2 linked regions of the Vallitalea longa genome follow. The protein of the gene in region 1 interacts with the protein of each later gene in a pairwise test. Links are inferred from orthologs where the notes say so. Each region holds a gene or a part of one and is shown on either strand. Other genes may lie near its edges.

The links.
Region 2: the proteins of ribD (region 1) and QMG30_RS21910 interact in binary tests that used the Escherichia coli proteins (3 or more experiments, as listed by UniProt). The link is inferred for Vallitalea longa from one-to-one orthologs.

The regions. Positions count from the first base shown.
Region 1 is NZ_BRLB01000025.1:9,384-12,766, forward strand. Bases 265-3,156 are described here. They hold ribD (bifunctional diaminohydroxyphosphoribosylaminopyrimidine deaminase/5-amino-6-(5-phosphoribosylamino)uracil reductase RibD), read left to right. Parts: upstream 265-1,085; coding sequence 1,086-2,228; downstream 2,229-3,156. Other genes in these bases: QMG30_RS22795 (ATP-binding cassette domain-containing protein), read left to right, coding at 265-532; QMG30_RS22805 (riboflavin synthase), read left to right, coding at 2,246-2,899; QMG30_RS22810 (bifunctional 3,4-dihydroxy-2-butanone-4-phosphate synthase/GTP cyclohydrolase II), read left to right, coding at 3,012-3,156. In the rest of the region: more of QMG30_RS22795, read left to right, coding at 1-264; more of QMG30_RS22810, read left to right, coding at 3,157-3,383. UniProt on the Escherichia coli protein: Converts 2,5-diamino-6-(ribosylamino)-4(3h)-pyrimidinone 5'-phosphate into 5-amino-6-(ribosylamino)-2,4(1h,3h)-pyrimidinedione 5'-phosphate.
Region 2 is NZ_BRLB01000022.1:27,106-30,526, forward strand. Bases 247-3,176 are described here. They hold QMG30_RS21910 (acetyl-CoA carboxylase biotin carboxylase subunit), read right to left. Parts: upstream 2,419-3,176; coding sequence 1,075-2,418; downstream 247-1,074. Other genes in these bases: accD (acetyl-CoA carboxylase, carboxyltransferase subunit beta), read right to left, coding at 247-748; fabZ (3-hydroxyacyl-ACP dehydratase FabZ), read right to left, coding at 2,452-2,874; accB (acetyl-CoA carboxylase biotin carboxyl carrier protein), read right to left, coding at 2,938-3,176. In the rest of the region: more of accD, read right to left, coding at 1-246; more of accB, read right to left, coding at 3,177-3,405. UniProt on the Escherichia coli protein: This protein is a component of the acetyl coenzyme A carboxylase complex; first, biotin carboxylase catalyzes the carboxylation of the carrier protein and then the transcarboxylase transfers the carboxyl group to form malonyl-CoA.

The DNA.
Region 1 (3,383 bases):
TATTACTCCAATTAGTGGGAGAATAGATATTGATGGAGAAAACATAGATTCTATAGATACAGCACATATCATGTATTGCCTTAACCAAAATGAGCATATATTTTCTGATAGTTTTATAAATAATGCAACGGTATTTTCTTCCTATCAGGAATCAAGTTTGAATAGAGTAACTGATAATCTAAGATTGAAGATTATTGATAATCTAAAAACACAAGATAATTCACAGAATTTGAGTGGAGGAGAAAAACAAGTCTTGAGTATTATAAGAATGCTTACATCAAGTACAGAGATATGTCTAATGGATGAACCTTTTGCAGCTGTTGATAGTAAGACCACTGAAATATTAGAGAACATGCTGATGGATCTTCAAGACAAAACAATAATAATGGTAACTCATGATCTATCGGAGAATCTAGCTAAATTCGATGAAATACTTTTGATGGAAAAGGGTAAAGTAATAGGAAAAGGCACTTACAAGGAAATATCAGAGAAACAAGAATTCAAGAAACTAATAAAAACTTATTTGCATTAAACTACTTACATATATAATTATAAATATACTTAAAATGTCACTTTAAAACTTATGTAAACAATTTTACTCTTGCATTTAATGAAATTTGTGTTATACTTATGTTAATTGAATAGAAACCTTCAGGGCAGGGTGTAATTCCCGACCGGCGGTAAAGTCCGCGAGTGAAAACTGACTTGGTGAAATTCCAAGACCGACAGTAAAGTCTGGATGAGAGAAGGAAATGACGAAAGTATTAAGTGCTTTTGTTGTTGCGTAATATCTTAGTTAATGATTATTAACTAAACTCATGTATATAATCACCTTGAAGAAAATATTCTTCAAGGTTTTTTGTAATATAGGAAAGTTCTACTTTCTATTTTTCTTATAATATTTTATGAGGCGTAGACTTTTTTGTTATTATACAATAAATATTAATATACACATTGGTATCTTATTTCGAGATATATCAATTAATAAAATTCTTCTCACATCATATCCCTTGCAGATTTCTATCTTTAATTAGTATCAGTGTAACTTATGTTACAGGTTTGTACTAGGAGGTAGATAAATCGCAATGAAACAGTTAAAACCCAATAAAACCAATAATCCGTATCAGGAACAAGAACATATCAAATACATGAAAAGAGCTATAAGACTATCAAAAAAAGGCTTAGGACATGTTAGCCCTAATCCCTTAGTTGGAGCGGTAATAGTAAAACAAGGAAGAATAATAGGTGAAGGTTATCATGCTAAATTAGGTGGCAACCATGCCGAGATCAATGCACTGAATAGCTGCAAAGAAAATCCAAAAGACGCTACTATGTATGTAACCCTAGAACCATGCACCCATTACGGAAGGACACCTCCTTGTGTTGATGCAATTATAGAAAATGGAATAAAACAGGTAATAATAGGTTTTATAGACCCTAACCCATTAGTATCTGGTAAAGGTGTAGAAAAACTAAGGAATAATGGTATCTCAGTCATATGTGGTGTATGCCAAGATGAAATCAAGGAATTGAATAAAATATTCATCAAGTATATAACATCAAAAAAACCTTACTGCATATTGAAAACCGCTATGACAATAGATGGAAAAACCGCTTCTGTAACTGGCAAATCCAAATGGATTTCATGTAAGAAATCTAGAGAATATGTTCATAGAATTAGGCATGAAGTAAAAGGGATAATGGTAGGAATCGGAACTGTTATCACAGATAATCCCTTATTGACAACAAGATTGCCTAATGATAGAGGTATAAATCCCATACGTATAGTAGTTGATACGAAATGTAGAATCTCTCTAGATGCTAATGTCATAACTGGAAAAGGAAAAACAATTATAGCAACTACTGTTGATGCACCAAAAGAGAAAGTAAAGAATCTAGAGAAAAAAGGAATAGGGGTTCTTATTATAAACAAGAAAAACAATATGGTTGATATAAAACAATTGATAGGTATATTAGGAGAAATGGAAATCGACAGCATCCTATTAGAAGGAGGAAGCAGCTTGAATTTCAGTTGCTTAGAGGCAGGTATCGTAGATGAAGTAATTACTTTTATAGCTCCTAAGATTATTGGAGGCAACAATGCGAAAACGTCAATAGGCGGAATAGGTATACCACTTATCAAAGATGCTCATATGTTAGAAGACATGAATATCAAAAAGATTGATGAAGATATTATGATAAGAGCCAAAGTAAAACCGAAACCATGATTAAAGGGAGGAATGTTATGTTTACAGGATTAATAGCAGAAGTAGGGAAAATAGTCAAGGTAGAAAAAGGAATTGATTCTGCAAAACTGACTATAAAATCTCATAGATTAATGAGTGATATCAAAGTAGGTGACAGTATTGCCGTAAATGGTGTTTGTCTTACTGTAACATCATATGATAATACAATGTTTACTGTTGATGTCATGCCTGAAACAATGTCAAAATCCAATATCAGAGGACTGAGTGAAAATAGCTTAGTCAATCTGGAACCTGCTCTAAGAGTGGGGGATAGGTTTGGTGGACATATTGTGACAGGACACATAGATGGTATAGGTACTATCAGTAGTATGATAAAAGATGATAACGCTACTAGAGTTAGAATCAATATGAATGAAGAGTTAAACAAGTTAATAATCCGCAAAGGTTCTGTAGCTGTGGATGGTATAAGTCTAACAGTTGCTGATGTTTATGAAGATGGTTTTCAGGTTTCAATAATACCTTTGACAGGAAAGGACACAACTTTACTGAACAAGAAAATTAGAGACAAAGTAAATATAGAATGTGATATCATCGGTAAATATGTTGAGAAGCTCATGGCTAATGATAAAGATGAAGTGTCAAAGAAGTCAAGAGTGGATAGAGACTTGTTACTTGCTAATGGATTTATTTAAAATAGATTTTACATTAACATCCTATAGAGGTAATAGATATATGTTACTGTAAAAAGTAACTTAATACAGAATCATATGAATTTCGTATAAATTAATTAAGAGGTGAATGGAAATGAAATTTAACACTATTGAAGAAGCAATTAGTGATATTAAAAAAGGAAAAATGATTATTGTTGTAGATGATGAGAATAGAGAGAATGAAGGTGACCTATTAATTGCTGCTGAGAAGATCACTCCTGAAGCAATGAATTTCATGATTAAAAATGCAAGAGGAATTGTATGTGTACCAATGCTTGAAGAACGTCTTAACGAATTGAATATACCGTTAATGGTAAGTAAGAACACTGATTCTAAGAAAACGGCATTTACAGTTTCGGTAGATTATTGTGAAACGACTACAGGAGTATCTGCATATGAGAGATGTGAAACTGTTAATAAGTTAGTAGATAAGAACATTACTGGGGATAAGTTCACAAGACCTGGA
Region 2 (3,421 bases), on another replicon or contig:
GATTGATTGTCTGTTCTATAACTCTAGCACCAGCAAATCCAATAAGTGTTCCTGGTTCTGCAAGAATTATATCACCTAACATTGCGAAACTAGCTGTTACTCCTCCAGTTGTTGGATCTGTCAGAACCGTTATATATAAAAGTCCAGATTCGCTATGCTTAGCTAATGCAGCTGAAGTTTTAGCCATCTGCATTAATGAAACTATTCCTTCCTGCATTCTCGCACCACCTGATGCAGTAAATATAATTATCGGTAGTTTTCTACTAGTAGCATGTTCTATAGCTCTTGTAATTTTCTCACCAACTACTTCTCCCATACTTCCCATCATAAACCTACTGTCCATCACTGCAATAACTACTTTTATACCATTTATCTTACCTTCACCAGTTATTACTCCTTCTACTAAACCTGTTTTTTCCCTTAGACAATTAATTTTATCAAGATATTCCGGAAAATCCAAAACATTCTTAGTAATAAGATCAGCATTTAGTTCTTTAAAAGAACCAGAATCAATGACTTGTGATATCCTTGATTCGCTATCCATTCTAAAATGCTTATGACATTTGGTACATATCTGATTTTTGGCATCAAAATCGTCTTTATAAATTATTTCTCCACAGTTATTACATTTTATCCATTTTCCTGAAGGTACTGATGGATCATTTACATCATCATAATCTTCTTTATTGTTTATTGTTGTTTTTATAGGTAATTTAATGTATTTTTTCTTTTTAAACAATTCTTTCATACATATACCCCTTTAATAATTAATTTAGTTAAAACAAATTGTATACATTAAGCTTGCTCTCGATAATGTCAAAAAATAGTAAAAGGTAATATCCAACCTAGGGAAATGGCAATAACTTAATTTTATAAATAGCATATAAAAACAGGCAAAATATTACCCTTTACTATTTTTTGTTATTATCTGTTCTTGATAGAATTTTTTATGTAGTATTTTAATTCTTCTATAAAAGTTTTATGAAGAAAAACTTTCTTTCAACCATTAGGTCAATATCTCAACTTTCCCACATAGAATATCGAACTGAGAAAGTTGAGTTAGTATTTCTTCAATTATCTCTCCATAAATTTTTCAATAAATGATGTATTATAATTACCTCTTATAAAACTATCATCATTTATTAATTCATATTGAAAATCTATGTTGGTATCTACACCTTCTACAATAAATTCACCAATAGCACTATTTAATTTTTTTATAGCACTTTTTCTGTCTTTATCAAAAACTATTAATTTAGCTATCATTGAATCGTAAGTAGGAGGTATTTTATATCCGCAGTATATTGCACTATCAACTCTTATATCTTTTCCGCTAGGCATGTGCAGAAAACTAATATCTCCAGGAGATGGTCTAAATCCTTTACTTGGATTTTCCGCATTAATTCTTAATTCTATAGCATGCCCTTTAATGTTGATATCTTTTTGGGAGTAATCCAACTTATCACCATTTGCAATTTGGATCTGCCCTTTAATTAAATCTATTCCTGTAACCATTTCTGTAACTGGATGTTCTACTTGAATTCTGGTATTCATTTCAATAAAATAAAATTCTCCAGTATCATTTAATAAAAATTCTACTGTTCCAGCATTTCTATAATTAATAGCTTTAGCTGCTTTTACAGCTACTTCACCCATTTTTTTTCTAAGTTCATCAGTTATTGCTGCTGAAGGAGATTCTTCCAAGACTTTTTGATGCCTTCTCTGCATTGAACAATCCCTTTCACCTAAGTGTACTGTATTACCATAATTGTCAGCTAATATCTGAAATTCTATATGTCTAGGATTAGTAATATATTTCTCTACATACATAGTATCATCACCGAAAGCACTTTTTGCTTCAGCACTAGCAGTTTTATAAGAATTATATAGTTCATCACTGTCATTAGCTATTCGCATTCCTCTTCCGCCACCGCCTGCAGATGCTTTTATTATAACAGGATATCCAATCTCTTCTGCTATCTTTACAGCTTCCTCCACATTGGCTACAGCTCCTTCTGATCCTGGAACTACGGGAATATTATTTTCAACCATTGTTTCTCTGGCCTTTGATTTGTTACCCATCCTATCCATCATATCACCAGTTGGACCTATGAATGTAATATTACATTCCTCACACACTTTAGCAAATTTACTGTTTTCAGAAAGAAATCCAAATCCTGGATGAATTGCATTGGCTCCTGTCACAATAGCTGCACTTATTATCTTTTTAATGTCAAGATAACTATCTTTTGCTGGGGCCGGTCCAATACATATAGCTTCATCTGCTAACTGTGTGTGTAGAGCTTCTTTGTCAATCTCTGAATAGACTGCCACTGTCTGTATATTCATTTCTCTACATGCTCTTATTATTCGTACAGCGATCTCGCCTCTATTTGCAATAAGGATTTTATTAAACATATTTCACCTACTTTCCAAAACATTACATTCATTTTATTTAGCAATAAATGTTAGTTCACCAGTAACAGCTGTTTCTCCATCTACAGATGCAACTACTTTTCCTACTCCTACTGGTCCTTTTCTCTTAATAATATCTATTTCTAACTTCAATCGGTCTCCAGGTACAACTTTTCGTCTTATTTTGGTTTTGTTAATACCTCCAAAATATGCAGTTTTCCCTTTCATCTCATCTAAACTTAGTAAAGTAACTGCTCCCACTTGAGCAAGAGCTTCTACTATAAGTACTCCAGGCATAACTGGTTCATTAGGAAAATGTCCTTGAAAAAAATAATCATTGATAGATACATTTTTGAATCCTACTCCTCTTTTACCTGGTTCTAATTCTGTAATTCTGTCAATTAATAGAAATGGATATCTATGTGGGATAATCTTTTGAATTTCTGTTACATCTAACATAATAACAACCTATTCCTTTCTTTAAAAATATAGATTAATAGTGCTTATATACTATTATAATATCTACGGTTTTATTTTAAATAAAGGCTGATTATATTCTACTATCTCTTCATTTTTAACCATAATATCAACAATTTCACCTGAAATCTCTGCTTCTATATCATTCATTAATTTCATTGCTTCAATTATACATAGAGTCTTGCCCTTAGTTACTTTATCTCCAAGCTTGACATAATCTTCTTCATCAGGACTCGCAGCACTGTAGAATGTACCTACTATTGGAGATTTAACTACTATGGCGTTCTCATCTTCTATGTCCATATTAGAATCATCATTGACCTCTGATTCTTCATTCTTCTTTTTTTCTTGTTTCAATTTTGTATTGTCAACATCTAATGATTTATCTGATGTAATTATAGTCTTATTTTCTTTTCTTATAGATATTTTAAAACCCTCTTTTTCAATATCTACACGTGCTAACCCCTTTTCGCTTACTATATTAATAAGCTCCTTTATATTTTCGAATTTCAATAGTTTTCACTTCCTT